4 regions of the Methylobacterium sp. HJ2 genome follow, and region 3 is predicted to be linked to each of the others. Evidence: predicted binding sites of a transcription regulator. Region 3 holds the regulator's gene; each other region holds the start of a gene.
What was found. Region 3 encodes LexA, which represses DNA repair genes until DNA is damaged. Its sites were predicted from a motif close to TGTTCNNNNTGTGTTCNG; they were not measured.
Positions count from the first base shown of each region.

Region 1 (7,518 bases), on a different contig from region 3:
CGGCCTGCTGCGCCTTGAGGCGGGCTAGGCGGGCGGCCTCTTCGGCTTCCGCCGCCGCCTTGAGCGCCGCGGCACGGATCCGGTCCATCTCGATCCGCGCGCGGCGGCGCTGGCGCTCCACCTGATCGGCCTCGAACAGCTCGATCCGCTCTAGCTCGCGCTGCAGCACCACCGCGGCGAGGCCGGTGCCCAGCGCGCCGGTGTCAAGGCCGCGGTCGGGGGCCGCGACCGGACCCGAGAGGTTCAGCTGCACGGTCGGCACACCGCCCGTCCAGCCGCGGGGCACGCCGCTGCCGGCCAGGGTTCCGCGTGCGTCGAGCCGGTTGCTCCGCAGATCGAAGGCGAGGCTGCCCGTCCAGCGCCCGGCGCCGAGATCGAGGTCGAGGGGCCCGGCCCGCAGCACCCCGCCGACGACGGTCGCGGGCGCCGTGACCGATCCGCGGACCTGGGCGCCGGCCCGGCCGAGTTCCTCGCCGACGATCTGGGCGAGACGGCCCTCGCGCAGGGGGTCGTCGACCTCGAGAGCCCGCCCGATCGCGCGGTTGAGCGCGTCCGGATCGATGGCCCGCACGGCGAGATCGGTCAGGCGGATCTCGCCGCTGCCCGCGAGGTTGCCGGCGAGCGCCGCCGCCGGGCCGCCGGTGCCGAAGCGCAGGCTCGCCGAGAGACGGCCGGTGACGGCGCCCCCCCCGGAGAGCGCGGCGATCGAGGCATCCGCCAGCCGGCCCTCCCCCGACAGCGTGAGGCCACTGCCGCGCGGCGCGAGGCTCACGGACCCGGTGAGCCGGCCGTCGCCGAGCCGGCCCGAGAGGTCGCGCAGGGCGAGCGTCCCGTCGGTGCGGTCGAGCTTGAGCGTGGCGTCCGTCGCCACGAGGCCGCGGCCGAGGTCCAGGCTGCCCGCGTGCAGGTCGAGCGCCGCGGATCCGAGCCACGGGCGCGGGCCGCCGGTCGCCTCGTCGGGTCCGACCAGGGCGGCTGCCAGCTGCGGCACGGACAGGCGCCCGAACGCGGCGCTGCCGGTGAGCCCACCGTCCGGAGCGAGGACGAGCTGCGCCTCGGCGGCCTCGCCGGACAGGCGCCCGGAGACCCGGGCCCGGGTGCCGCTGCCCGCGCCCTCCAGCCCGATCGTCAGGGCCGCCGGCCACGGGCCCGGCGCCAGGGCGGCGGCGCCGGCGAGCGTCAGGAAGGGCGCGAGATCGGCGGTCTCGGCCCGGATCTCGCCGGCCTCCGGCATCCCGTCCCCGGCGCCGAGGCGGATCGGCCGGGTGGTGGAGAGGCTCAGACCCGCGACGGTGCCGCTCGCCTCGAGCGCCAGCCCCTCGCGCCCGCGGGTCGCCAGGAGCTTCAGGCTCCCGGGCTGCTGCAGGCCCGCGATGTCGCCGCGACCGAACCAGAGCCCGGCGCGCGGGCTCGCGATCTCCGTCTCGGCCCGCTCGACGATCCCGGCGCGGCTGGTGAGCGCGAGGGAGAGGCTGGCGCCCGCGGCCTTGCCCGAAGCCTTCACCTGCAGCGCGGGCGCACCCGGCATCCGCTCCACCGTCACCCCGAGATCGAGGCTGCCGGCGCGCAGGAAGGCGGGCACCGCACGGATCTCGTCGAGCCAGAAGCGCTCGAGCAGGCCGAGGAGCGGCGCGGCCACCGGCGCGGCCAGCCGCCCGCTGATCCGCCCGGTCCCGTCGAGGCCGATCCGCCCGGACAGCGCCGCGCTCGCGCCCGCGAGGTTGCTCACGTCGAGACTGTCGACGACGAGGCTCGCGCCGTCGGTCTGGATCCGGGCCGCGATCGTGCCCTCTCCCGAGCCCGCCGTCCCGTAGCGCACGTCGCGAGCCTCGAGCGTCAGCCCGAGATCGGTGTCGCGCAGGCTCGCGATCGTGCCGCCGAGCGTTGGCAGCGCCGCGATGTCGATCCCGCGCGCCGCGATCTGCGCCGCGAGACGCGCGCGCACGGCCCCGTCGGCGGCGGTGTAGCGGGCGTTGCCGGTGATCGTGGCGGGGCCCAGGCCGAGGCGGAGGTTGCGCAGCGAGAGAGCGGCGGCCGCCGCCGAGACCTCGGCGCTCGCCTCCACCGGGCGGCCGTCGAGGATCGCCAGGGCGGGTCCGTCGAGGCCGATCCGGCGCAGGTAGCGCCCGAGCCCGTCGGATCGGCGCGCGGCGAGCGAGGCGGAGCCGGTGAAGCTCAGGGCCGGCGCCGTGTCGAGGGAGCCGCTCAGCGCGAGCGCGGCCTCGCCCGGCGCCGTCACGCCGAGCCGGCGCAGCACGAGGCCGCCGGTCCGGTCGAGGGTGCCCACGAGGGCGAGGTCGGACCATTCCGCCGCGCCGAGCACGGCGCTCTCCACCGCGAGGTCGAGATCGAGCATCACCGGCAGGCCGCTGCCCTCCCGCGGGAAGCCGCGGGCGATCAAGCCCTGGCCGCCGCCCGAGCCCAGGAAGGCGTCGAGGTCGAGGCGGCGGGCCGCGAGCGTCAGGCCCGCCCGCCATTGCCGCAGGTCGAGCCGGCCGCTGCCGGCGAGGCGCAGCGGCCGGCCGCCGGGATCGATCTCCGCGCTCACCGTCTCGAACCGCACCTGCGGCCCCTCGGCCTTGAAGCTGCCGGAGAGCGAGAACGGCAGGTACTCGCCGGCGGCCTGGGTCGGAGGGCCGACCACGAGCCGCGCCGAGCCCTCGGCCCGGACGGCGAGCGCCGCATCCTCGCCGCGCCCGGCTCCAGGGACGGGCGCGAGGCTGAGGCGGGCGTCGGCCTCAAAGCGTGGGCGGGTGTCGCCGCCGCCCGAGAGCTTCAGCGTCACCGCGCCGTCGTCGCCGATCGTCCCGGTGGCGAGGCGGAACGGCAGGCCGCCGCTCGATCCCTCGACCCGCCAGGGCCCGGCAAGGGCCGGCGCCTGGAGGCTGAGATCCTGGGCGTAGAGCTGGTCGGTGCGGCCGGTGGCGGGCACGACCGTGGTGAGGAGCAGGTGCTCGATCCGCAGATCCTCGACCGCGAGGTCGCGGCCGCGCAGGCTGTCGCCGAGGCCCGCCGGGACGAGGAGCGCGTCGCCGTCGCTCACCGGCATCCGGACCTCGGCTCGGCCGACGCGCGTCTCGGTGAAGCGGAACTCCCCCTTCAGCAGGGGCGCGAGGGCCACCTCGGCCTCGACGCCGCGGGCGTCGAGGGCCGGCGCGCTCCCCTCCCCGCCGAGATGCAGCCGGTCGAGCCGCAGGTGCGGCGAGGGCAGCAGCCGGATCGCGATCCGGCCCTCGCTGCGGGCCGGAAGGCCGAGCGAGCGGGCGATGCCGCGGTCGACGAGGGCGCGATGGGCCTGCCAATCGATGAACGGCGGCGCGGCGAGCGCCGCGACGAGGATCAGGATGACGGCGCCCGCGAGCGCGGTCAGAAGGTCACGCACCGTTCTCGTTCCGCCTGCAGCCCACCCGCACCGGCCGGTCCGGGGTCACGTTCGGGGACATGGCTGCGGAACCCGCCCGGCGCGGCCGCCCTGCCCTCTCCCGCGCGGGACATAGCATGCCGCGCCGCCCTCTGCGCCAGGGGGGCTGCCCGCGGAAACGACGCCTGCCTGCCGCCGACTGTCGGGGTCTGCGCGCCGCGGCGGTCAGCGGCGGGGGGCGACCGTCGGGGCCGTGTTGATCGGGGGCTGCGAGATCTGGTTGCGCTGGATCTCCATGCGGTTCGCGTTGGTCTGCGCGTTGAGGTCCTGCTGGACGCCGCGGATCTGGTTCTGCTGCATCATCGTCGAGTTGGCGGCGTTGGGGTTGGTCTGGCCGATCTGGGCGAGGGCGGGCCCCGCCGAGAGGACCGCCACGAGGGCGGCGAGCGTGATCGGTGCGGTGCGGAGGGTGCGGCTCATGGAGCGACTCATCGGTTCCGTGGGGTTCAGGGCGCCGATCGGCGCCGAGTTCGAGGCGCCTGTCGGCGCCGGTCTCGGGATGTCGACGCGGCCGGGCCGCGGCGGGTTCCACCGGGCGCGCGGTCGCGGACCGGCCCGGGCCTCGACGCCGTTCGTGTTTTGGTCCAGGGAGAGACGATGCAGGACCATGAGAATTCCGCATCCGCAGACCCGGAGCAAGGTGCCGCCGGCGCGGCGCGCGGCTCGATCGCCGCGCGCGCCATGGGCGGCTTGCGGCCGAGCGCCGCGTCCTACCTCGAGGGCCTGAACCCCGAGCAGCGCCGCGCGGTGGAGACCACCGAGGGACCGGTCCTGGTGCTGGCGGGCGCCGGCACCGGCAAGACCCGGGTTCTGACGACGCGCATCGCGCACCTGATCGCGACCGGGCGGGCGCGGCCCTACGACATCCTGTCGGTGACCTTCACCAACAAGGCCGCCCGCGAGATGAAGCACCGCATCGGCGCGCTCGTCGGGCCGGCGGGCGAGGGCATGCCCTGGCTCGGAACCTTCCACGCCATCGGCACCAAGATCCTGCGCCGCCACGCCGAGCTCGTCGGCCTCAAATCCGACTTCACCATCCTCGGCACCGACGACCAGATCCGCCTGATGAAGCAGGTGATCGCCGACCAGAACGTCGACGAGAAGCGCTGGCCCGCCCGCGCGCTCGGCCACGCCATCGACGGCTGGAAGAACCGCGGCCTGGGCCCCGAGCAGGTGCCGCCGGGGGAAGCCTCGGCCTTCGCCTTCGGCAAGGGGGGCGCCCTCTACACCGCCTACCAGGCCCGGCTCGCGACCCTGAACGCCGTGGATTTCGGCGACCTGCTGCTCCTGTGCCTCAAGCTCTGGCGCGAGAACCCGGACGTGCTGCAGACCTACCAGAGCCGGTTCCGCTACATTCTCGTGGACGAGTACCAGGACACCAACGTCGCCCAGTATCTCTGGCTGCGGCTCCTGGCCCAGGGCCACCGCAACGTCGCCTGCGTCGGCGACGACGACCAGTCGATCTACGGCTGGCGCGGCGCCGAGGTCGACAACATCCTGCGCTTCGAGCACGACTTTCCGGGCGCGACCGTGGTGCGGCTGGAGCGCAACTACCGCTCCACCGGCCACATCCTCGCCGCCGCCTCCGGGCTGATCGCGAAGAACGAGGGCCGGCTCGGCAAGACGCTGCGCACCGAGGACGCCCTGGGCGAGCGCGTCACCGTCACGGGCGCCTGGGATTCGGAGGAGGAGGCGCGCCACGTCGGCGAGGCGATCGAGTCGCTGCAGGCGAAGAAGCATCCGCTCTCCGAGATCGCCGTGCTGGTGCGGATCTCCGCCCAGATGCGCGAGATCGAGGACCGCTTCGTCCAGCTCGGCCTGCCCTACCGGGTGATCGGCGGCCCGCGCTTCTACGAGCGGGCCGAGATCCGCGACGCGCTGGCGTATCTGCGCGTCACCGCCAACCCGTCCGACGACCTCGCCTTCGAGCGCATCGTCAACACCCCGAAGCGGGGCCTGGGCGACGCGACGCTGCAGCAGCTCCACACCTACGCCCGGGCCGAGCGGGTGCCGCTGCTGCTCGCCGCCCGCCGCCTGTGCGAGACGGACGAGCTGAAGCCCCGCGTCCGCGCCACGCTGCGCGCGCTGACCGAGAGCTTCTCGCGCTGGGCGCGGGCCGTGGAGACACAGCCGCATTCCGAGGTGGCCCAGACCATCCTGGAGGAATCCGGCTACACCGAGATGTGGCAGAAGGACCGCTCGGCCGACGCCGCCGGCCGCCTGGAGAACCTGAAGGAATTCGTCCGCTCGATGGAGGAGTTCCCCGATCTCGCGGGCTTCCTCGAGCACGTCTCGCTGGTGATGGAAGCCTCCGAAGCCGAGGGCGCCGAGCGCGTCTCGCTGATGACGCTGCACGCCGCCAAGGGGCTCGAGTTCGACACCGTGTTCCTGCCGGGCTGGGAGGACGGGCTGTTCCCGAACCAGCGGGCGCTCGACGAGAGCGGCCGGGCCGGGCTGGAGGAGGAGCGGCGCCTCGCCCATGTGGGCCTGACCCGCGCCCGCAAGCGCGCCAAGCTCTCCTTCGCGGTCAACCGCCGGATCCACGGCCTGTGGTCCTCGACGATCCCGAGCCGCTTCATCGACGAGCTGCCGGAGGCGGCCGTGGACGTCGTCGAGGCGCCCGCCCATTTCGCGGCCGGCGCCTCGCGCTTCGACCGCAACCCCGCGCCGTTCGGCGCCTCCTCCTACGGCACGCCCGGCTGGCAGCGGGCCCAGGCCGCCACCGGCGGCCGCGGCTTCGCCGGCTCCGCGCCGGGCGGACGCGCCGGCGGGCGCCCCGGCGGCCCGCGCGAGATCGAGGGCGAGCTGATCGCCAAGTCGACGGGGACGCCCTCGGCCTTCCAGGGCGGGCAGCGGGTCTTCCACACCAAGTTCGGCCCCGGGACGGTCGCGGGCGTCGACGGCAACAAGCTCACCGTTGACTTCGACAAGGCCGGCCGGAAGATGGTTCTCGACAGCTTCATCCAGCCAGGCTGAGCTGTCCCGCCGGCCAAGCCCGGACTTCGAGGGCGGCAAGGCCGGCCGGAACCGCCCCACGGGGCGAGCGAGGATCGCGGGCGTGCCGGATGCCGTGCTGTCCCGGATGGCGTTCCGAGTGTCTTCCGCGCAACGGTCGCGTGCGATCCGCCCGCCCCAGCCCGCCCCCCGGCCGAACCGTCTCCGGATTGCAACATCGCGGGTGCAAGGCTGCGTCGGCGCCGGCGTGTGGTGCGGGCGTTGCTTGTGCCGTCGAGGCCCGTTCGGGCCGCTTGGCGCAGGTGTGCACAGGCAGTTTTCGGCGCGATGGAACCCGGACAATCGCGTCGGAATTTGTTTGTTGAATGTGACAAAAGGTGTGACGCAGAACGGTACTACTGAAGCGCAGTGACATATCCAGATTGGCAAGTCCGAGTGGAGTGTTGATCGATGAAAAGACGGCGCGCACGACTTGAACTGGTTGAAGATCGCGGAGGCAGACTGCATCGAACCCGGTTCGACGAGGAACGTCACTTAAGTCCGATCCAGCCACTGACCGATCGACAGGGCGAATATCTCGAAGCTCTTTCCCGCCACGCGCAAGTGATCGTGCTCGGGCCCGCCGGCACCGGCAAGACCTTCATCGCCGGAACCCGCGCCGCCGACCAGCTCCGCCAGCGCCGCATCGCCAAGGTGGTGATCACCCGGCCCAACGTCCCCTCCGGCCGCTCCCTCGGCTTCTTTCCCGGCACCCTCGAGGACAAGATCGCGCCCTGGGTCGCGCCGCTCACCGAGGCGATGAAGGAGCGCATGGGCCAGGCCGCCTTCGAGATCGCCCTGAAGACGGGCGACATCGAGATCGTCCCCTTCGAGGTGATGCGCGGGCGCACCTTCAAGAACTGCCTCGTGATCCTCGACGAGGCGCAGAACACCACCACCGCCGAGATCAAGATGTTCCTCACCCGCATCGGCGACGATTGCCAGGTGATCATCAACGGCGACGTGTCGCAGACCGATCTGCGCGAGACCTCGGGCCTGCGCACGGTGATCCATCTGATCAAGAGCCGCATGATGCCGGTGCCCGTGGTGGAGTTCACCCGCGACGACATCGTGCGCTCCGGCATTTGCGCGGAGTGGGTGAA
Region 1 covers NZ_JBWJYM010000011.1:159,239-166,756, forward strand. The annotation lists gene ACS5RC_RS23200 (AsmA family protein) at 1-3,382, opposite strand, end outside; gene ACS5RC_RS23205 (hypothetical protein) at 3,587-3,841, opposite strand; gene ACS5RC_RS23210 (ATP-dependent helicase) at 4,019-6,397, shown strand; gene ACS5RC_RS23215 (PhoH family protein) at 6,827-7,518, shown strand, end outside.
Region 1: ACS5RC_RS23210 (ATP-dependent helicase) is a predicted target of LexA. The motif match lies at 3,991-4,008, and genes of this name have one in related genera.

Region 2 (7,518 bases), on a different contig from region 3:
TCCAGAAGGGTCAGCATCGGCAGCGTGAACGCCGCCGTCTTGCCGGTCCCGGTCTGGGCGATTCCGAGAACGTCGCGCCGGGCCAGCACGTGGGGGATGGCCTGGGCCTGGATCGGGGTCGGCTCGGTGTAGCCGGCCGTGGTGACCGCCTGCAGGACCTTGTCGCTCAATCCGAGGTCGGAGAAGGGCATTCGATACGGGTACCGTTGCGCGCGGGATCGGACCGGCCGGCGCGGAGGGGATGGTCGCGGCGACGGCTGAAGAGCCGATCGCGGCCGGACCGTAGCGGCTTCAGTCTGTCGCGGCAGAACCCTGGCCTCGGGTCCGGCATGCACGCGGTTGTGCGGGACACTTAGAGCCCTACCGCCGCTTGTCAATCTGGACCGGCGGGGTGCGCCCCGTTCTGAACAGGTTTGCGGCGCGGACCTCCGGTCAGCGAACCGCCGTGCCGCCGCGCAATCCGTGCGTCGCGCAGGGATCGAGACGGACGGCGTTGGCCGTCTCGCGCCGCGGACCGAGCGCGCCGGTGGTCTCGGGTTCGATGAAGCCGGGCCCGGAGAGCTGAGACACGATCCGGGTCGGGCCGGCGCGCTCCTCCGGCGCGACGCCCGCGAGGTGCCGGGTCAGGGCGAAGGCGCCGACGACCGTGGCGGCCGCCACCTTCAGCGCCCAGACGATCGCCGTTCGGCGCGGGCGCCCGGCGTCGAGATCCTGATCCTGCACCCCACGCCCTCGCAGCAGCCTTGCCGCGAGCATCCCGGATCGCGGTTAGCGTCCCCTTAAGACGGGCGCCGCCGCAAGTCCCATCGCTGGACGCGCGCAGGCGCGGACCGGCAATAAAACACCACCTCGGAGCCTCCCCATGAGCGGGCGGGAAATGTCGTTCCGGTGATCCAGCCGGACCCGCCAAGGTTCTGCCGCATTTCGGCGGCTCGAGCGCCTGAAAGCCCCGCTGTATCGGCGGCGAGATCTTGATGTGCGCCACAGCACATCAAGACGGAACTGCCGCCGCGCGCGCGGTGACTTTCACCTTTCGTTGACAGCTCGGATTTTATCTACCCCGGCTTGTTGCAGGAAAGCGACAGACCCGCAGGCCCCCAGCACCTACAAGCGGCCCGGCTTTGCCAAACAGGACCCAGGACACCAAGACACAATGAACAAGCTTCTCCTTGCATCGACCGTTCTCGCCGGCATGACCGTCGCCGCCTCCGCGGCCGACCTTCCGCGCCGCGCGGCTCCGCCGCCGGTGTTCCAGCCGGTGCCGGTCTTCACCTGGACGGGCTTCTACGCCGGTTTCAACGCGGGCTACGGCTTCGGCACCAACGACAACCGCAACGGCACGCTCGTCGCCGTGCCGGGCTCCTACGGCCTGACCACGGCTGCCGGCCCCAACCTGATCGCCTTCCCGAGCGACCGCTCGAGCGACGGCTTCGTCGGCGGCGGCCAGATCGGCTACAACTACCAGTTCACCCCGGGCTCGGGCGTGGTGGTGGGCATCGAGGCCGACGCCCAGTACGTCGATTTCGGCCGCAGCCGTAACACCTACTCGCTGGCCCCCGCCGGCGCCACGGTCGCCCCCGGCGCCCTGATCTTCAACCCGAACGGCATCTCCAGCCTCGACTACTTCGGCACCGTCCGCGGTCGCCTCGGCTACGCCTTCGACCGCACCCTCGTGTACGGCACCGGCGGCTTCGCCTACGGCTCGGGCGGCGGGCGCCAGTTCGGCCTGCCGAACGCCAGCACCGACAGCTTCCAGACCGGCTGGGCCGCCGGCGGCGGCGTCGAGTACGCGCTCCCCACCGACTCCTTCCTGAACTTCTTCCGTTCCTCGGCCGTGACGCTCAAGGTCGAAGGCCTCTACGTCAACCTCGACCAGGGCAACCGCAACAACGGCGTCTTCGGCGTCAACGCGGCCGGGACCCAGGTCGGCGTGAACAGCCTCGGCGTCGGCGTCGTCTCGGGCGGCAACCGCCGCAACGACACCGAGTTCGCCGTCGTCCGCGCCGGCATCAACTACAAGTTCGGCTCGTACTAAGACCCGATCCGGGAGGGCCTCCGGCCCGCCCGAACCCAGCAAAGCCAGTGGGAAGCCCGGCCGAAAGGCCGGGCTTTTCGCGTTCAAGCGAGCCGCGCGGCCCTGAGCCCGGCCCCCGTCGCGCGGACCTCGTCCGAGCCTCGCCGATCAAGCGGCCCGACGATCAGGGGCAGTTGCGTGAGGCGGTCGCCCGCCCGCTCGCGGCGAGGCCGCCGGGCCGGACGTATCCCTGGAGGGCACAGCGATCGCTCGTCCATCGAGGACAAGCCGGCGACGGCAAGGTGCCGCTCCTGCGGCTCCCGGTCGGGGCAATCGGCCCCGAACACCGACCCCACATCCCGATCCGCGGGCGCGGGACCGACCTCGCACCGGGCACGACCGATCTTGGCGGGGGAGCGGAACGGGGCGCCGCTCGCCGAGGCGGCCTCCGCCTCGGTCCTACCGGCCGGTTCAGATGTCGAGGTCGGCGCCTTCGGCGAAGGCGGCGCGCTCGCTGATGAAGGCGAAGCGGGCTTCGGGCTTGTTGCCCATCAGGCGATCCACCGTGTCGCCCGTCGATTCCCGCGCCTCGTCCAGGACCGCGACGCGCAGCAGGATGCGCTTCTTGGGGTCCATCGTGGTTTCCTTGAGCTGGGCCGGCATCATCTCGCCCAGGCCCTTGAACCGCCCGATCTCGACCTTGCCGTTCTTGAACAGGGTCTTGATCAGCTGCTCCTTGTGGGCGTCGTCCCGGGCGTAGGCGGTCTTGGTGCCCTGCTGCAGCCGGTAGAGCGGGGGCACCGCGAGGTAGAGGTGCCCGCGGTCGATCAGCTTGGGCATCTGCCGGTAGAAGAAGGTGATCAGCAGGGAAGCGATGTGGGCGCCGTCGACGTCGGCGTCCGTCATGATGATCACCTTGTCGTAGCGCAGGTCCGCCTCGCGGAAGTTCGCCCCGGTGCCGCAGCCGAGGGCGAGGGTCAGGTCGCCGATCAGCTGGTTGGCGCCGAGCTTGTCGCGGCTCGCCGAGGCGACGTTCAGGATCTTGCCGCGCAGCGGCAGGATCGCCTGGGTGGCCCGGTCGCGGGCCTGCTTGGCCGAGCCGCCGGCCGAATCGCCCTCGACGATGAAGATCTCGGAGCCGGCGGTGCCGGCGGCCGAGCAATCCGCGAGCTTGCCCGGCAGCCGCAGCTTGCGCGTCGCGCTCTTGCGGGCGACCTCCTTCTCCTGGCGGCGGCGCAGGCGCTCCTCGGCCCGGTCGATCACCCAATCGAGGAGCTTGTTGGCCTGGGCCGGGGAGGCGGCGAGCCAATGGTCGAAGGCGTCGCGGATCGCCGTCTCGACGATGCGCGAGGCCTCGACGGTGGCGAGCTTGTCCTTGGTCTGGCCTTGGAACTCGGGCTCGCGGATGAAGACCGAGAGCATCGACGCGCAGGTCGCCATCACGTCGTCGGTGGTGACGGCATTCATGCGCTTGGCTTGGTTCACCCGCTCGGCATGCTCGCGCAACGCCCGCAGCAGAGCGACGCGCAGGCCGGCCTCGTGGGTGCCGCCCTCCGGCGTCGGGATGGTGTTGCAATAGGAGGCCGAGACGCCGTCCTCCGTCACCATCCAGGCGACCGCCCATTCGAGGGAGCCGTGCGAGCCCGGCTTCGTCACCTTGCCGGAGAAGATCGCATCGGTGACGAGCTCCTTGCCGGCGATGTCGCGGGCGAGATAGTCGCGCAGGCCCCCGGGGAAGCGGTGCACCGCCTCGGCCGGCACGTCCTCGACGCCCTCCAGCAGGGCGGGGGCGCAGCGCCAGCGGATCTCGACGCCGCCGAACAGGTAGGCCTTCGAGCGCGCCATCTTGAACAGGCGACGCGGGTCGAAGCGCAGCGCGCCGAAGATCTGGGCGTCGGGGTGGAAGCGCACCCGCGTCCCGCGCCGGTTCTGCACCCGGCCGACGGGCTCCAGGGCGCCCAGCGGCAGGCCGCGGGAGAAGGATTGGCGATAGAGCGTCTGGTTGCGGGCGACCTCGACCTCGAGGAGGTCCGAGAGGGCGTTCACCACCGAGATGCCGACGCCGTGCAGGCCGCCGGAGGTCTCGTAGACCTTCGAGTCGAACTTACCGCCGGCGTGCAGCGTGGTCATGATGACCTCGAGCGCCGATTTGCCGGGAAATTTCGGGTGCGGGTCGACCGGGATCCCGCGGCCGTTGTCGGTGACGACGAGAGCGCCCGATTCCTCGAGCTCCACCTCGATGAAGCTCGCGTGGCCGGCCACCGCCTCGTCCATCGAGTTGTCGATCACCTCGGCGAAGAGATGGTGCAGCGCCCGCTCGTCGGTGCCGCCGATATACATGCCGGGCCGGCGTCGGACCGGCTCCAGTCCCTCCAGCACCTCGATGTCGGAGGCGTCGTAGCCGGATTCGGCAGCCTGCACGGCGGCGATCGGCGCCGCGGCGACGCCGTCTATGAGCTTGCGCCGGTCGGGCGCGGGTCTGCCGTCGATCGACGGCTTGGCCCCGACGAAGAGATCGCGTGCGGGGTCGCTCACGCGAGCGCTCCGCGATCGGGGCTTGGCGGCAGAGGGAGCCGCCTGGGAACGAGACCGTGCTGCATGCGCCTTCATCCTCTTACCGTACCGGAACAAACCGGAAACAGAAAGGGGTTATCGCGGCGCAGGGCCCGGTTCGCACTCGGGGCCCTCCGTCGCGGAGACCGTTCCATGACATGGGACGGGGTTGGTTAAGAAGGCCTGATCGGGCAGGGGAGCGGCAACGGCCGGGCAGGGCCGACGCCTCGTGCGCGTCTCGGCCGTCGCCGGATCGTCGTCAACGTCCTCTACAGCATCGCGCGGATACGATGGCTCGCATCCCGGCTCGCGTCCGGGAACCGGCGCGAACGCCGTACGTTATCTTGCAAGCTAAGCTCTGCCGTTTCTCCGGGGTCGGAGACCTGAGACGGGGCCAGACTCGGGAGCCCGATGCGATGAGCAAGCCCGACGCCCTCACCCGCCACGCCAGCCTCGTGCGTGCGGAGCGCGCTGCCGGCGAAGCATTCGGGTGGCCCGATGCGCCGACGGCATTGCGGCGCTCGCTCTTGTTCTCCCCGGGCGTCATCGCGGCTGCGACCGCGGTGACCACCGTTGCGGCGACGATCACCTATTTCGTCTGACGCCAGACCGCCGCGGCGGAAGGCATTCCCGAACATCCGGCGTCCGGCCTGGTCCGGGGCCCAGCATCCGGCGTGCGACGGCTTCTCATGACAATGGCGGGGCTCGGCGCCCCGCCATCGACAGCCCTGTATCAGGGGCTACGACCCGTGACGGATCCAGCGATCCGCCCGAATCGACGCGGGTCTCAGTAGCCGTAGCCGTAACCCGTCGCGGGGCCGGCGCGGCGCGGCGCGATCGAGCCCGTCACGATGTCGTCGGCCGCGCCGACGGTGCCGCCGACCACGCCGCCGACGAGGCCGGTCACGCCGCCAAGCAGGCCGCCGCGGGGCGAGGTGGGCGTGATGTGGGCGCCCCAAACGTTCAGCGTGCCGTCGCGATTGTAGCTGGCGCTGTCGGTGTCGAACGTCTGCGCTAAGCTCGGCGAGGCGGCGAGGCCGAGGGCCAGGGCGAGGCCAGCGACGAAGCGGGTACGATGGGTCATGGTCGTTCCTTCACGCTGTCCGATCCGGCAACGGCAATCCAGATGCGCGATGCACCTGGGTTGCAGCGGCCTGTTCGGATGATGTCCCGTCGAACGACAGGATCGATTGGGTTTCGTGACTGACCAACACGGCGCCCGCCGAGAAGCTCCGGATTTATAGTTCAAAATTCCTAACCGAGGGCGGATATTTTGCACTGCGGCATCGTGCCTGGATCTCATAGTTCATTGTTAACAATGGGTTCCAGGCGCATTGCCGCCCGCGCATGTGCAGCGCAGCATCCACCCATGCGCTGAGGTCAGGGGGTGGGGGCCTGCTTGCGGCGGCGGGAACCGGCCGTGACGCCGGCCGAGGCCGCGATGATGCAGAGGATCGCGAGCCATTGCGGCGGCCCGAGGCGCTCGTCGAGGAGCGCGAGGGCCGCGAGCGCGGCGATCGCCGGCTCCAGGCTCATCAGGACGCCGAAGGCCTGCCGGTCGAGGCGGCGCAGGGCGAACATCTCCAGGGAATAGGGCAGGGCGCTCGACAGGAGCGCGACGGCGAGCCCGGCCGCCAGGATTCCGGGGGCGAACAGGGCAGGACCCGCTTCCGCCAGACCGAAGGGCGCGACCAGGATCGCGGCCGCGAGCATGCCGAGCGACACCGCCTGCCCGCCGTCGTGCCGCCCGGCGCGCTGGCCCGCCAGGATGTAGAGCGCCCAGGCCAGCCCGGCGCCGAGGGCGAAGGCGACGCCCGCGGGATCGAGTCCCGCCGCCTCCCCGGTCCCGCCGAAGGGCAGCAGCAGGGCGAGCCCCGCCACCGCGAGAGCGATCCAGAGCAGATCGGCCGGACGGCGCGAGGCGGAGAGGGCGACGGCGAGGGGTCCGGTGAACTCGATCGCCACGGCCGGCCCGAGCGGGATGGTGCGGAGCGCGAGGTAGAACATCAGGTTCATGGTCCCGAGGGCCGCGCCGTAGACGGCGATGAACCCGCCCTCGCGCGGCGGCAGGCTACGCCGCCAGGGCCGCCAGACCGCGACGAGGATCAGCGCCGAGAACCCGACGCGCAGGGCCGAGACGCCGGCCGCGCCGACCTGCGGGAACAGCCCCTTGGCGATGGCCGCCCCGCTCTGCAGCGAGACCATGCCGGCGACGAGGGCCAGGACCGGGAGCAGCGCGCCGGAGGGGGGCGGAGCAGGCACGCCGCTACAGGATGAACCGGCTGAGGTCGGCGTTGGCCGCGAGGCTCTCCACCCGGGCGCGCACGTATTCGGCGTCGATCGGCACCGTCTCGCCGGCGCGGTCGGTCGCCGTGAAGGAGATCTCGTCGATCACCCGCTCCAGCACGGTCTGGAGGCGGCGGGCCCCGATATTCTCCACCGAGCCGTTGACCTCGACGGCGACGCGGGCCAGCGCGTCGATCGCATCCTCCGAGAAGTCGAGGGTGACGCCCTCGGTCCGCATCAGCGCCACCGTCTGCTTGATCAGGCTCGCCTCGGTCGCGGTCAGGATCTGCTTGAAATCCTCCACCGTCAGCGGCTGCAGCTCCACCCGGATCGGCAGGCGGCCCTGCAGCTCGGGCAGAAGGTCGGAGGGCTTCGAGACGTGGAAGGCGCCGGAGGCGATGAACAGCACGTGATCCGTCTTCACCGGGCCGTGCTTGGTCGCCACCGTGGTGCCCTCGATCAGCGGCAGCAGGTCGCGCTGCACGCCCTCGCGGGAGACGTCGCCGGAGGCGCGGCCCTCGCGGGCGCAGATCTTGTCGATCTCGTCGAGGAAGACGATGCCGTTGTTCTCGACCTCGCGGATCGCCTCGCGCACGAGCGCGTCGTCGTCCACGAGCTTGTCGCTCTCCTCGGCGAGCAGCGGCGCGTGCGCGTCGCGCACGGTG
Region 2 covers NZ_JBWJYM010000004.1:359,537-367,054, forward strand. The annotation lists gene ACS5RC_RS12885 (DEAD/DEAH box helicase) at 1-191, opposite strand, end outside; gene ACS5RC_RS12890 (hypothetical protein) at 433-756, opposite strand; gene ACS5RC_RS12895 (outer membrane protein) at 1,154-2,035, shown strand; gene parE (DNA topoisomerase IV subunit B) at 2,486-4,549, opposite strand; gene ACS5RC_RS12905 (hypothetical protein) at 4,984-5,169, shown strand; gene ACS5RC_RS12910 (hypothetical protein) at 5,355-5,651, opposite strand; gene ACS5RC_RS12915 (EamA family transporter) at 5,948-6,772, opposite strand; gene hslU (ATP-dependent protease ATPase subunit HslU) at 6,834-7,518, opposite strand, start outside.
Region 2: parE (DNA topoisomerase IV subunit B) is a predicted target of LexA. The motif match lies at 4,638-4,655, and genes of this name have one in related genera.

Region 3 (7,518 bases):
TGCTTGCCGAGCTCCTTCAGCACCTCGTGGGTGGTGTGCTGCATGATGCGCGCGCGCGGATCGTAGTTCTTGTAAACCCGATGGCCGAATCCCATCAGGCGGAAGGGATCGTTCTTGTCCTTGGCCTTGGCCACGTAGGCATCGACCCGGTCCGGGGTGCCGATCTCCATCAGCATCTTCAGCGCCGCCTCGTTGGCGCCGCCATGCGCCGGCCCCCACAGGCAGGCGATGCCGGCCGCGATGCAGGCGAAGGGATTGGCTCCCGACGAGCCCGCGAGGCGCACCGTCGAAGTCGAGGCGTTCTGCTCATGGTCGGCGTGCAGGATGAAGATCCGATCGAGCGCTCGGGAGAAGATCGGGTTGACCTGATACTCCTCGCACGGAACGGCAAAGCACATCCGCAGGAAGTTCGATGTGTAGTCGAGCTCGTTCTTCGGATACACGAAGGGCTGACCGATCGAGTATTTGTAGGCCATTGCCGCGAGCGTCGGCATCTTGGCGATCATGCGCATGGAGGCGATCATGCGCTGGCTCTCGTCCGAGATGTCGGTCGAGTCGTGATAGAAGGCCGAGAGCGCGCCGACGCAGGCCACCATCACGGCCATCGGGTGCGCGTCGCGGCGGAACCCGGTGAAGAAGCGGTTCATCTGGTCGTGCACCATGGTGTGGCGCGTGACCCGGTAATCGAAGTCGGCCTTCTGGGCCGGGGTCGGCAGTTCGCCGAACAGCATCAGGTAGCAGGTCTCAAGGAAGTCGCCCTGCTCCGCGAGCTGCTCGATCGGGTAGCCGCGATAGAGCAGGACACCCTCGTCGCCGTCGATGTAAGTGATCTTCGATTCGCAGGAGGCCGTCGAGGTGAAGCCGGGATCGAAGGTGAACGTGCCGGTCTTGGCGTAGAGCTTGCCGATATCGACGACGTCCGGCCCGATCGTGCCTTTCTTGATCGGAAGCTCGACCTGCTTGCCGTCCACGGTGATCGTGCTGGATGCGCTCATAGGACGTGGACCTTTCCTCGCAACGGGGCGGTGCCGGCCCAAGGTCGCGTCATCCGGCGGCCCAGGACCCTGAGCACGGCAGTTTTGCTGCAGGTGCTCACAGGCCACCGGGTTAGCGGATCGTCCCTGCGCCTTCAACGGGGCGGATCGCTCCGCCCTTCCGGCCGTAGCGAAATCCGGGCCGTGCTGTCAGGTTTCCGTCGGCCTTGTGCGCCGCAATCGAATCGGCCGCGCGCCTGGGGCCGGTCCCGATCGCGGCGCGACGGGGCACGGCTCCCGACCTCCGTCGTGACGGGCCCTCCCGCGCCGAATCGGCATCCCCGCCGGCGGGAGGCGCGCTAGCTGCCGGCCTGGTCCCGCAGCCGCGCCAGGCTCTCCTCCCGCCCGAGCACCGCCATCACGTCGAAGAGCGGCGGCGAGGTGGTGCGTCCGGTGAGCGCGGCCCGCAGGGGCTGGGCGACCTGTCCGAGCTTGAGCCCGCCGGCCTCGGCGAATCGGCGCAGGGCGGCCTCGGTCTCCGCAGCAGTCCACGCCGTCAGCGCCTCGAGGTCGGGCAGCACGGCGCCGAGGCGGGCGCGCGCCTCCGGCGTGAGGAGGGCCTTCGCCTTCTCGTCGAGGGCGAGGGGGCGGGCGGCGTAGAGGTAGTAGGCGCTGTCGAGGAGCTCGATCAGGGTCTTGGCGCGCTCCTTCAGGCCCGGCATCGCCCGGATGAACTGCTCGCGCAGGGGATTCGGGAGCGGGGCTGCGAGGCCCCGGGCGGAACCGACGTTCGGCAGCACGGCCTCGATCCCGTCCACGAGGGCGGCATCGTCCGCCCCCCGGATGTAGAGGCCGTTGAGGTTCTCCAGCTTGGCGAAGTCGAAGCGGGCCGGCGAGCGGCCGATCGCCTTCAGGTCGAAGGCCGCGATCATCTCGTCCGTGGAGAACACCTCCTGGTCGCCGTGGCTCCAGCCCAGCCGCACGAGGTAGTTGCGCAAGGCCGCCGGCAGGTAGCCGAGATCGCGATAGGCGTCGACGCCGAGCGCCCCGTGGCGCTTCGACAGCTTGGCGCCGTCCGCCCCGTGGATCAGCGGGATATGGGCCATCAGCGGCACCGCCCAGCCGAGGGCCGCGAAGATCTGGCTCTGGCGGGCCGCGTTGGTGAGATGGTCGTCGCCGCGGATGACCTGGGTGACGCCCATGTCGTGGTCGTCCACCACCACCGCGAGCATGTAGGTCGGCGTGCCGTCCGAGCGCAGCAGGACGAGGTCGTCGAGGTCGCGGTTGGCCCAGGTGACGCGGCCCTGCACCGCATCCTCCACCACCGTCTCGCCCTCCGTCGGCGCGCGCAGGCGGATGACGGAACTGGCCCCCGCCGGCGCGTCGGACGGGTCGCGGTCGCGCCAGCGGCCGTCGTAGCGGGCGGGACGGCCCTCGGCGCGGGCCTGCTCGCGCATGGCCGTGAGTTCCTCGGGCGTCGCGTAGCAGCGATAGGCGTGGCCCGCCGCCAGCAGGCTCTCGGCCACCTCGCGGTGGCGCTCCGCCCGGGCGAACTGGAAGATCACGTCCCCGTCCCAGTCGAGGCCGAGCCAGCGCATCCCGTCGAGGATCGCGTCGATCGCCCCCTGGGTGGAGCGTTCCCGATCCGTGTCCTCGATGCGCAGCAGCATCCGGCCGCCGGTGTGGCGCGCGTAGAGCCAGTTGAACAGCGCGGTGCGGGCGCCTCCGATGTGGAGGTAGCCCGTGGGCGAGGGCGCGAAGCGCGTGACGACGGGTGACGACATCGGTCTCGGATGGCAGGTGCGATGCGGACGCTCGGACCGCATGGCATGCGGGCACGAGCAGGGGATACGGGCGACGGACGCGGGAGCGCGGGCGGAAGGGGCGGATCCGGCCGTCCGAGCGGGCGGCTGTAGCATGGCCCCGCCGATGCGTTAAGAATTCGTTGCACGGCGCGAATGGTCACGCCGCAGGGCGGCGCAGGGATGCGGCGAATCGGGACAGGCAGCGCGGGAGGCGGCGCGGGCGGCGCCCTGGCGCTCTTCGGCCCCGCCCGTCCGGCGCTGGGCCGCCTCGTGCCCGCGCTCCGGGGCTGGACAGCGGCCGGCCTCGCGGTCGAGGCCGAGCAGCGGCGCCTGTTCCCCTGGCTGGCGGTCGCGTTCGGGGCGGGCATCCTGGTGTTCTTCGGGCTGGCCGACGGGGCGCCCGTCCTCGCCGCGCCGCTGCTATGCGCCGGGCTCTGCCTCGGGCTGACGCCGCTCCTGGGCGCCCGGCCGGCGGCCCTAGCCCTCGCACTGGCGCTCGCCGCCGGCTTCCTCGGCTTCGCCGCCGCAGCCTGGCGGATGCAGCGCGTCGCGGCGCCCGTGCTGAGCCGTCCCCTGATCGCGCCGCTGTCCGGCATCATCGAATCCCTCGACGAGCGCGAGGAGGGGGCGCGCCTCGTCGTCGTGGTGTCGAGCCTCGGCACGCTCGCGCCGGAGGCCCGGCCGCGCCGGGTGCGCGTCTCCTTCCGCAAGGCGCCGCCGCTCAGGCCCGGCGACACCCTGCGGGCGAAAGCGCGTCTGCTGCCGCCGCCGGAAGCGGCGCGGCCGGGCGGCTACGACTTCGCCCGAGACGCCTATTTCCGGGGGATCGGCGCGGTCGGCTCGCTCATCGGCCCGATCGAGATCGTGCCGCCCGCCGAGCCGCCCGGCCTCGCCCTGCGCACCGCCGCCGGGATCGATGCGGCCCGCAACGCGCTGACGCGCCGGATCGCGGACGCGAACGGGGGGCAGGCGGGCGCCGTCGCGGCGGCGCTCGTCACTGGCAAACGCGGGCTGATCGCGCCGGGCACCAACGACGTGCTGCGCGCCGCCGGGATCTACCACGTGGTCTCGATCTCCGGGCTCCACATGGTGCTGGCGGCCGGCGTCGTGTTCTGGCTGGTGCGCGCGGCGCTGGCCCTCGTGCCGCACCTCGCCCTGCTCTGGCCGATCAAGAAGATCGCCGCCGCGGTCGCGATGGTGGGCGTCAGCGCCTATTGCGCCTTCTCGGGCTGGGACATCGCGGCCGAGCGCTCGCTGGTGATGACCCTGATCATGCTGGGGGCCATCCTGGTCGATCGCCCGGCCCTGTCGATTCGCAACCTCGCGCTCGCGGCCCTCGTGGCCCTGGCCCGCGAGCCCGAGGGGCTGCTCGGACCGAGCTTCCAGATGTCGTTCGGCGCGGTCGCGGGCCTGATCGCCTGCGCCCGGCTGTTCGACGGGCGCCTGTTCCGGCGCGAGGGCGCCGGCCGGCTCGGGCGGATCGTCGCCGGAGCCCTTTCGGGGATCGTCGGCACCCTCGCCACGACGCTGGTGGCGCAGGTCGCGACGGCGCCCTTCGCGACGTTCCACTTCCAGACCGTCCAGCCCTTCGGGATCGTCGGGAACGCGCTGACGCTGCCGCTGGTCTCGCTCGCGGTGATGCCCTCGGCGGTGATCGGCATCCTCGCCTATCCGTTCGGCCTCGACCTGCCGGTCTGGTGGCTGATGGGGCAGGCGGTGCGCGGCATGCTGGCGATCTCGGGCTGGATCGCCGGGTTCGGCGGCGCGATCCTGGTGGTGCCGGCCTTCGGTTCCGCCGCCCTGGGGCTGCTCGCCGGGGCGCTGGTCCTCTCCACCCTGCCGGCATCGCGCCTGCGCTGGCTCGCGCTCGCGCCGGGCCTCGCGGGGCTCGGGCTGGCCGCCGTGCCGGAGCGCTACGACCTCTACGTCGATCGCCAGGGCTCCGGCGCGGTGCTGCGCGGGACGGATGGCCGGCTCGCGATCCTCGGGAAACCGTCCGGATTCGTGCTGGAGCAATGGCTGAAGGCGGACGGCGACGGGCGCAGACCCGCGGAACTCGCCAGTGCCGGCCGCTGCGACCCGGTCGGCTGCGTGGCGCGGCTCGCGAACGGGCGCGCCGTGGCGCTGGTCAAGGACCGACGCGCCTTCGCGGAGGATTGCGCCCGGGCCGCCCTCGTGATCTCGAGCCTCGCGGCCCCCGTCGGCTGCGAAGCGTCCCTGGTGATCGACCGCCGCTACCTCGCGCGGCACGGCGCCGTCGGGCTGCGCCCGACCCCGGACGGGTTCGCCGTCGCACGGGCGCGCGCCGCTCGCAGGTCTGATCCGGCGGTCGCACCGGATCCGGCACCGCCGAAGCCGCCGATCCGGGGATCGCCCCCCGACGAGCCGGGCGGACCGGCCGAGGAACCCGGCGAGAGCGAGGCGCCCGCGAACGAATCGCTTCAGTAGCGCCGGACGAGGCTGACGAGGCGGCCCTGGATCCGCACCCGGTCGGGCCCGAGCACGCGCGTCTCGTAGGCAGGGTTGGCCGCCTCCAGGGCGATCGAGGAGCCGCGCTTGCGCAGACGCTTCAGCGTCGCCTCCTCGTCGTCGATCAGCGCCACGATGATGTCGCCCGTATTGGCCGTGTCCTGCTTGCGGATGACCACGAGGTCTCCGTCGAGGATGCCGGCCTCGACCATCGAGTCGCCGCGGACCTCCAGGGCGTAGTGCTCGCCGCCCGCCAGGAAGTCCGGCGACAGGGTGATGGCCGAGCTCTGGTTCTGGATCGCGGCGATCGGGGTGCCGGCCGCGATCCGGCCCATGACGGGGATCGAGATCGCGCGACCGCTCTCGTCGGTCGCATGAGTCGTGGCCGGGCGCGGCGGGGTCTTGCCCTTGCCGCCCTCCACGACGCTCGGGGTGAAGCGCCGCGCCTCGGGCGGGGTGGCCTGGGCGGCAGCGGCGGTCGCGATCTCGCCGAGGCTCTCGGGGATGCGGATCACCTCGATGGCCCGCGCCCGGTTCGGCAGGCGGCGCAGGAAGCCGCGCTCCTCCAGGGCGGTGATCAGGCGATGGATGCCGGATTTCGACTTGAGATCGAGCGCATCCTTCATCTCGTCGAAGGACGGCGGGACGCCACTCTCGCGCATCCGCTGCTGAATGAAGCGCAAGAGATCCAGCTGTTTACGCGTCAGCATCGGGCGGCACTCGCATTCGGACCAAGCGGGTAGGACGACCGCGAACCACGGCCTCGGAAACAAACCACGAACACGTTAAACGTTCCGCAAGTGTTCCGCAAGCCTGGCCGAGCGATCGCGCCTGCGCGCGGTTAGGGCGCGGTGCTGCTCCGAGTGCGTCGGATCCCTGCGACGAGTTCGGTCTCCCGGTCGAGGATCGCCGCCTGGGCCGGCCCGCCACCAAGGATGTTCAGCGCTGTGCTTTGCGCCGGTCCGGGCTCGGACGGCTCGCGCTGCGGCAAATCCGCTGGCGCTCCAGAGCCGTCGAACAGGACCGCTGCGCGGCGCATTGTTCTTGCTCACGCGATAGGAGACGAATCGTGGCCTTGATCTTCGCTCTACTTCTCATCCTGCCTCCGCTGGGGATCGCCGTTCTCGACCTTCTCCGGATGCGGGCCACCCGCGCTCTGTGAGATGGGTCACACATTCGTGTGATCGCAGACCTCAGGACGCACGAAGGCCGGCCCGCCGCGCTGCGACCGCGGCAACGCGACGAGTGATTCTGCCGCCGGCTGATCCAACGCCTCCGCGAAATCCCTGCGCCGACGGCGCCCCGCGACAGCTGGGCCGCTGGTCCTTTGCAGGCTGCGCCGTACTTGTCAGGGACAAAACAACACTTGGAGGACACATGATGCGCGCATCGATCGTCGGATTTGGTCTGGCTCTGCTCTTTCCCCTCGCTGCCCACGCGCAGGATGCGGGCGACCCGGCGGCCGGTGAGAAGGCGTTCGCGCCGTGCAAGGCGTGCCACAATTTCCAGAAGAACGGCGTCGGCCCCGACCTGAAGGGCGTCGTCGGGCGCAAGGCCGGCACCTACGAGGGCTACACCTACTCCGCCGCTCTGAAGAATTCCGGCCTCACCTGGGACGAGGCGAACCTGCACGAGTGGCTCAAGAACCCGAAAGCCAAGGTGCCGGGCACCAAGATGGTCTTCCAGGGCTATCCGGACGACAAGAAGATCACCGACCTGATCGCCTATCTCAAGACGCAGAGCTGACGATAGGGCCGCGGCGCCGCAAGCTGGGCGCGGCACGACGAAAGCCGCCGGGGCCGGTTCCGGCGGTGGTGCGAGCCGAGAGCCCGGGTCATGCCGGCCCGGTTCGGCCGCCCTCCCCATCTGCAGCCGGAGGGCGGCTGCAAGGGTAGCCTCGCACCGATCCGTGTCCTAGCATGGGCGACGATCGCATCGGGGGATGGTGCTGCGATGATCGTGTTTCAGCTCATCTACGCGTCGCGCCCGTTCGGATTCGATCAATCCATCCTCAACGGCATCCTCTCGCAGTCGCGCCGATGCAATACCCGGGACGGCATCACGGGCGCCCTCATCTGCCGAGCGGATATCTATCTGCAGATGCTGGAGGGCTCCGAAGAGGCGCTGATGGCCACCTACGGCCGGATCGAGCGCGACGATCGGCACCTGGAAGTCAAGCGGCTGTCCTACGAACCGGTGCGCGAACGCCTGTTTCCCGGCTGGGCGATGCGCGATGATCCCGCGCGGTCGTTGATGTGGACCCAGGCCGA
Region 3 covers NZ_JBWJYM010000002.1:399,441-406,958, forward strand. The annotation lists gene gltA (citrate synthase) at 1-995, opposite strand, end outside; gene gltX (glutamate--tRNA ligase) at 1,334-2,758, opposite strand; gene ACS5RC_RS06465 (ComEC/Rec2 family competence protein) at 2,960-5,227, shown strand; gene lexA (transcriptional repressor LexA) at 5,221-5,958, opposite strand; gene ACS5RC_RS06475 (c-type cytochrome) at 6,629-6,994, shown strand; gene ACS5RC_RS06480 (BLUF domain-containing protein) at 7,202-7,518, shown strand, end outside.

Region 4 (7,518 bases), on a different contig from region 3:
CTGGAAGTTCGACTCGGAGCCGATCGGCAGCTGCAGGCAGACGGGCTTGCCGGCGACGCGATCGATGATGTCGGCGACGCACTTGAAGAAGTCGGCGCCGACCTTGTCCATCTTGTTGACGAAGACCACGCGCGGCACGTCGTACTTGTCGGCCTGGCGCCACACGGTCTCGGTCTGGGGCTCGACGCCCTGGTTGCCGTCGAGCACGCACACGGCGCCGTCGAGCACGCGGAGCGAGCGCTCCACCTCGATCGTGAAGTCGACGTGGCCGGGGGTGTCGATGATGTTCAGGCGCTTCTCGCGCCAGAAGCACGTCGTCGCGGCGGACGTGATCGTGATGCCGCGCTCCTGCTCCTGCTCCATCCAGTCCATCGTGGCGGCGCCCTCATGGACCTCGCCGATCTTGTGGGACTTTCCGGTGTAGTAGAGGATCCGCTCGGTGGTCGTGGTCTTGCCGGCATCGATGTGGGCCATGATGCCGAAGTTGCGGTAGTCCTCGATCGCATGCGTGCGGGGCATCGGGATCTCTCCGGAGAAAGGCTTCGGGGCCGCTTACCAGCGGTAGTGCGAGAAGGCGCGGTTGGCTTCCGCCATCCGGTGCGTGTCTTCCCGCTTCTTGACGGCGTTGCCGCGGTTGTTGGCGGCGTCCAGGAGCTCGGCGGACAGGCGCTCGACCATGGTGCGGTCGTTGCGGGCGCGGGCGGCCTGGATCAGCCAGCGGATGGCCAGGGCCTGACGGCGCTCGGTGCGCACCTCGACGGGGACCTGGTAGGTCGCGCCGCCGACGCGGCGGGAGCGGACCTCGATCGCCGGGGCGACGTTCTCGAGCGCGGCGCGGAACACCTCGATCGGGTTGGCGCGGGCACGGTTCTCGACGATGTCGAAGGCGCCGTAGACGATCCGCTCGGCGGTCGACTTCTTGCCCTCGTACATGATCGAATTCATGAACTTCGTCAGGACGATATCCCCGTACTTCGGGTCGGGGATGATCTCACGCTTCTCGGCCGAGTGACGACGGGACATGGGAGACTCTCGAAAAGTATCGACTTGAGCACCTCACGCAGGCCGCCTTGAGCGGGAACCGCCGGCGACATCCTTGTGAGGCAGTGGAAACCCGGCCGGAGCTCGAAAACCTTGCTTCGGCCGTCTTGCGTGGGCGCCCGGTTTCCGGGCCCCCGCGCGGTCGTCCGGCGCGTCGCGCCGCCGGTCTTACTTCGGGCGCTTGGCGCCGTACTTGGAGCGGCGCTGCTTGCGGTTCTTGACGCCCTGGGTGTCGAGCACGCCGCGCAGGATGTGGTAGCGCACGCCCGGCAGATCCTTCACGCGGCCGCCGCGGATCATCACCACGGAGTGCTCCTGAAGGTTGTGGCCCTCGCCCGGGATGTAGCCGATCACCTCGAAGCCGTTGGTCAGGCGGACCTTGGCCACCTTGCGGAGCGCCGAGTTCGGCTTCTTCGGGGTCGTCGTGTAGACGCGGGTGCAGACGCCGCGCTTCTGCGGGCAGGCGTTGAGCGCCGGCACCTTGTTGCGGGCCTTCTGAGCCTTGCGCGGCTGAGCGATCAGCTGGTTGATCGTCGGCATCCTGTGCCCTCTTCCTCCGGATCGCCGTGCTGCCGCGATCCTGTCCACGTCGTTGAGCGTCCCTCTCGGGGCGCGGGCTGCGCCGCGTCCCCGAGAGGGCAGCGTCGCAAAACGAATATGCGCCAGGGGTCGGTCAGGACCCGTGGCGCGCTGTCGGCAGAGGAGCACTCCCGGTACAGGCGCGCTCGTACCTACTGATCTGACGAGACGTCAGGCGATGTGAGCCTTCGGTATCATGCGGGCGCGCTAGCGAGGCTTGCCAGTCTAGCGAGGCTTGCGATTCACGCCCGCGGCAGCCCAGGGCCGACCGAAGTGGCGCGCTTCTAGACGCCCTGGCGGCCCGCGTCAATGCCGAACCGGCACAAATCCCGGCCCGGACGGAGGTTAACGCGCGGTTTCCGGCGACGTCCTGCGAGCGGGTCCGCGCCTCGTCCGCGGGCGGGGCCGTGCTCCCTTCCGGGCGTCGCTGGCCAAGGCGGGGACAGGGTGCCCGGGCGTCGCTCACGGAAGATTAAACCGGTTCGTCGAATTGTCCGCATCTCCGGCGGGGCTCGCCCGGCCGGATCTGCGGTTCGCGTACCAGGGTGATGCGTATGGGTAGCGTCTCGACGGCGTCCGACAACGTGGTTCCGTTCCGGCGCGCGCCGGCGCGACTCGCCCCGGGCGAGGGGGATGTGCGCGAGGGCCAGATCCGGCGCCGGGGCGAGCAGCGCAGCCTGATGGACGCGGTCTACGCCACCGGCAGCCTCGCGGTCGCGGCGGGCGACCGCGAGACCAAGCTCACCGCCTCGCGGCTGCAGGTCTACGGCTTCCTCGCCATCGAGGAGGTGACGGACGCGGGCACCCTGCGCCGCCTGCGCCCCTCGGAGGCGATCCGGGCCCGCACCGATCGGCCCTGGCGCCTGTCGCGCCCGCTCCAGGGCGGCCTCGGGGTCAGCATCCCGCGCATCGACGACTTCCTGTTCGAGCCGACCGGCCACCACGGCTGAGGCGGCGCCTCCCGAGACGCCGAAAGGGCGCCGGACCTGCCTGGTCCGGCGCCCTTTCGCGTTCGTGATCCTCTGCGCGGCGGGACCGTCCGGCCCGCCCGCGTTCTAGGCCTCGCCCTCGTCGAGCTCGTCGTCGGTCGGCTTGGCGTTCTCCAGGATCTTCTCGGCGACGAGGCCCGAGTTCTGGCGGATCGAGGATTCGATCTTGGCGGCGATCTCGGGATTGTCGCGCAGGAACCCCTTGGCGTTCTCGCGGCCCTGGCCGAGGCGCTGGCTCGAGTAGGAGAACCACGCTCCCGACTTCTCGACGATGCCGGCCTTCACCCCGAGATCGACGAGCTCGCCCACCTTCGAGATGCCCTCGCCGAACATGATGTCGAACTCGACCTGCTTGAAGGGCGGCGCGACCTTGTTCTTGACGACCTTGACGCGGACCTGGTTGCCGATCGCCTCGTCGCGGTCCTTCAGGGTCGAGATGCGGCGGATGTCGAGGCGCACCGAGGCGTAGAACTTCAGCGCGTTGCCGCCCGTGGTGGTCTCCGGGCTGCCGTACATCACGCCGATCTTCATCCGGATCTGGTTGATGAAGATCACCATGCACTTCGAGCGCGAGATCGAGCCGGTGAGCTTGCGCAGCGCCTGGCTCATCAGGCGGGCCTGGAGGCCGGGCTGGCTCTCGCCCATCTCGCCCTCGATCTCGGCCCGCGGCGTCAGCGCGGCCACCGAATCGACCACCAGCACGTCGATGGCGCCCGAGCGCACCAGGGTGTCGGTGATCTCCAGGGCCTGCTCGCCGGTATCGGGCTGCGAGATCAGCAGGTCGTCGAGGTTGACGCCGAGCTTGCGCGCGTAGACCGGGTCGAGGGCGTGCTCCGCGTCCACGAAGGCGCAGACGCCGCCCTTCTTCTGGGCCTCGGCGATCGTGTGGAGCGCCAGCGTGGTCTTGCCCGAGGATTCCGGCCCGTAGACCTCGATCACCCGGCCCCGCGGCAGGCCGCCGACGCCGAGGGCGATGTCGAGCCCGAGCGAGCCCGTCGAGACCGTCTCGACCTCGGCGACCTTGTCGTTCTTGCCGAGCCGCATGATCGAGCCCTTGCCGAAGGCGCGCTCGATCTGGGACAAAGCGGCGTCGATCGCCTTCGACTTGTCCTTGTCCATGCTGGGCGTATCCACGGCTTTCAGGGCGGGCTGGGCCATCGCGGCGGCATCCTTATGCGGGGGTTGGGCGCCGTTCGCAATCGCGCCCCGGCTGTCGTTTATGTACTCTTTTTGTTCTCATTGCGCAAGGGTGGCGCCCCCGGGGCGAGGGCCGGCATCCACCGGATCCGCATTCCCTCCGGCCGGCCCTGGCCTGGGCCGGGACCCGCTCGGCCGGGCGCGCCGCGCCGTATTCGGAGCGCGTCCGCAGCTGCCGGCGGGCTGTCCGGCCGATCGTGCGTGCCTGTTGCAGGTGGCTTGAGGCTGCAACTTCCGGGAAAGACTTTATAACTATTCGCATTCGAGGGTGTTGAGTCTCGGATACGGGTGTCTCCAAACGCGCGTCGGGCGAAGATCACTCGATCGTCGGCGCTTGTCTTCTCACGTCTTCGCGCGCTCAACGGTCCGACGGCGCGGCCCCCGGCCCCGGCGAACCTGATCGGAGACGCGGCGATGACGAGAACGGGCAGGGGCGGGCCGGCAGGCGCCGCGATGGTGCTCGGCGGCCTCGCGCCGCTCTGGCTGTCGGCGGTGCAGGCGCAGCCGGTCGAGTCGGAGGTGGTGCTCTCGGAACTCTCCGTCACCGGGACGGGCGAGGCCGCGACCGGGCCGGTGGCGGGCTACCGGGCCGGCCGCTCCGGCACCGCCACCCGCACCGACACGGCGATCCGCGACGTGCCCCAGTCGATCCAGGTGGTGCCGCGCGAGGTGCTGGTCGACCAGCAGGACGTGCGGCTCGCCGACGCGATCCAGAACGTCAGCAACGTGCAGTCCGGCGGCACCATCCAGGGCCGCTCCGACACCTTCGTGATCCGCGGCTTCCGCACCCAGACCTACGCCATCGACGGCGTGCTCCTGAGCCAGGCCAACACCTTCAACACCACGCAGCGCGACCTCGCCGACGTCGAGCGGATCGAGGTGCTCAAAGGACCGGCCTCCGTGCTCTACGGGCGCGGCGATCCCGGCGGCCTCGTCAACATCGTCACCCGGCGGCCCACGGCGGAGCCCACGGGCGACCTCACGCTCCAGGGCGGCAGCTTCGGCTTCGCCCGCCTCCAGGGCTCCGTGTCGAGCGCCCTGCCGGCGGCGGAGGGGCTGGCCGCGCGGGTCAGCTTCGCGGCCCAGGACGACCCGACCTTCCGCAACTTCGGCGACGGGCGCACCAACACCCGGTACTTCGTCGCCCCCGCCTTCACCTGGACGCCCGCCCCCGATACCCGCGTCGAGCTCCTCGCCGAGGTGACCCGGCAGGATTCGCAGTACGACGAGGGCCTGATCGCCCGGAACGGCCGGGTGCCGCGGGACGACGTCGCGCGCTACTACGGCACCCCGAACTCCCGCTACAACGGCGAATCGAACTTCGTGACGCTCAGGGCCGAGCACGACCTCAACGCGGCCGTGACCCTGCGGCAGGTCGTCAATGTGCAGTCGGGCGGCTTCGACGCCTTCGCGGTGCGCTCCACCGCCGTCAACGCCGCCGGCACCCAGGTCACGCGCCGGAGCACGGCGACCGACACCACCTTCGCGGCGATCGACACCCAGTCCGAACTGGTGGCGAAGTTCGACGTGCTGGGCCTGCGCAACACGCTGCTGGCCGGCTTCGAGTACACCAACGGCTTCCGCAAGTCGTACTCGGTGCAGTCGAGCTTCAGCGGCACGAGCTTCTTCGACCCGGCACCGCGGGGCACCTACGGCCCCTTCACCTTCCAGAACGCGATCCAGCAGCGGACCGCCCTGTACGGGCTCTACCTGCAGGATCAGATCGACCTCGGCGCCGGCCTGCAGCTCCTGCTCGGGGCGCGGGCGGATTTCGGCAGCCAGTTCTACGTCAGCCGGACCAGCGCGACGCAGGCGACGCCCCCGGACCAGGAGCTGTTCGGGATCTCGCCGCGTGTCGGCCTCGTCTACCGCCCGGTCGAGCCGCTGACGCTCTACGCGAGCTACACGACCTCGTTCAAGCCGCAGACCGACAACGTGCTGGGCGCCACGAACCCGCCGCCCGAGACCGGCGTGCAGTACGAGGTCGGCGCCCGCTACGACCTGATCCCATCCACCCTCACCCTGAGCGCCGCCGCCTTCCGGATCGACCGCCAGAACGTCTCGGCGGCCGACCCCGTCAACACGGGCTTCTCGGTGATCACGGGCGCGCAACGCTCGGAGGGCGTCGAGTTCGACATCGCGGGCGAGATCCTGCCCGGCTGGAAAATCATCGGCGGGCTCGGCTATCTCGACGCCCGGATCACGAAGGACACCACCTACGCGATCGGCAACCGGCTGATCGGCGCGCCGGAGTTCAGCGCCAGCGTCTGGTCGACCTACCAGATCCAGGACGGCCCCTGGCGCGGTCTCGGCTTCGGCGCGGGCCTCACCCATGTGGGCAACCGCTTCGGCGACCTCAACAACAGCTTCACGGTGGGCAGCTACAACCGCCTCGACGCGGCCGTGTTCTACGATGTCGAGCGCTACCGCTTCGCCGTCAACGCCCGCAACCTGACGGATGCCCGCTACATCGAGCAGCCGTTCAACCAGTTCAACAACCTGCCGGGCGCGCCGCTGACGGTGCTGGCGACGATCACCGCGCGGATGTGAGCGCGGGGCTCGCATCCGCCCGATCGAGGCGCCGGCCGCTCCGGCGCGGGCGCGCCGGTGATCCGCGCGGGCGCCGCGGACGGCCCCGGATCCCCGGGGGGCGTCCGCCGCGCCGGTGCGGCCCCACGGCCGCGCTTCGCCCGGCGGGACCAGGAAAACATACCGAAGCGGCTCGGAATTATGGGCGAATCCGCCTCCGGCCCGGCCGGCACGGTGAAAAATTTCCGGCCGTTTAACCAAGCTCCGATAGGGTCTGCGCGCACGTTCCACCCCCCGGACCACGATCATGACCCTCCTCGGCCACACCAAGATCCTGATCAAGGCTGCCCTCCCGCTCCTGATCGTCGCCGCCGTGGCGGGGGGGCTCGTGCTCTACGCCCGCTCCAGCCTCGCCGATCTGGCCGCGCAGACGCGCCAGCTGGTCGAGGTGCAGATGGCCCGCCTGGAGGGCATCCTGACCGTCCGCATCAACGTGAACGAGGCCGCCGTCCAGAGCCGCAATCTCGTGCTTGAGACCCGCGCGCACGAGATGACCGGCTACAAGGTCCGCTACGAGGCCGCCGCCAAGGCCGCGCTCGACAGCGCCGACCGGCTGATCGCCCTGTCCGACACGCCGCAGCGCAAGGCCGCGAACCAGGGCCTGCGCCAGGCCCTCGTCGACTTCTTCGCGGTCTCCGAGCGCGGCAACGCCCTGGCCCTGAAGAACGACCCCGCCGCCACGCCGGTCCTCCTCGTCGAGGCCGCGCCGCTGCGGATGAAGCTGCGCGAGATCATACAGCCGCGCATCGACCTGCTGACGGCCGAGCTCAAGCAGGCGAGCGTCGGCGCCGACGAGGCCTCGGCCCGTGCCGGCACGGTTCTGGTCGCCGCGGCGGCGACCGGCCTGCTCGCCGCCCTGGCCCTCGCCGCATTCATCGTCGTCGCCGGCATCACCCGCCCGATCGCGAGCCTGGTCGGGGTGCTGCAGCGCATGGCCCAGGGCGATGTCGCGGCCGAGATCAAGGAGGCGGCGCGCGGCGACGAGATCGGCGCCGTCGGCCGCGCGGTCGCGGGCATCAAGGCCATGGTCGCCCAGAAGGCGGCCGAGCAGGCGGAGGTCCAGCGCCTCGCCGACGCGGCCGCCGCGAGCGAGCGCAAGCGCACGATGGTGGAGCTCGCCGAC
Region 4 covers NZ_JBWJYM010000013.1:1,275-8,792, reverse strand. The annotation lists gene fusA (elongation factor G) at 1-519, opposite strand, end outside; gene rpsG (30S ribosomal protein S7) at 553-1,023, opposite strand; gene rpsL (30S ribosomal protein S12) at 1,210-1,581, opposite strand; gene ACS5RC_RS24185 (hypothetical protein) at 2,175-2,570, shown strand; gene recA (recombinase RecA) at 2,676-3,767, opposite strand; gene ACS5RC_RS24175 (TonB-dependent siderophore receptor) at 4,221-6,356, shown strand; gene ACS5RC_RS24170 (methyl-accepting chemotaxis protein) at 6,643-7,518, shown strand, end outside.
Region 4: recA (recombinase RecA) is a predicted target of LexA. The motif match lies at 3,830-3,847, and genes of this name have one in related genera.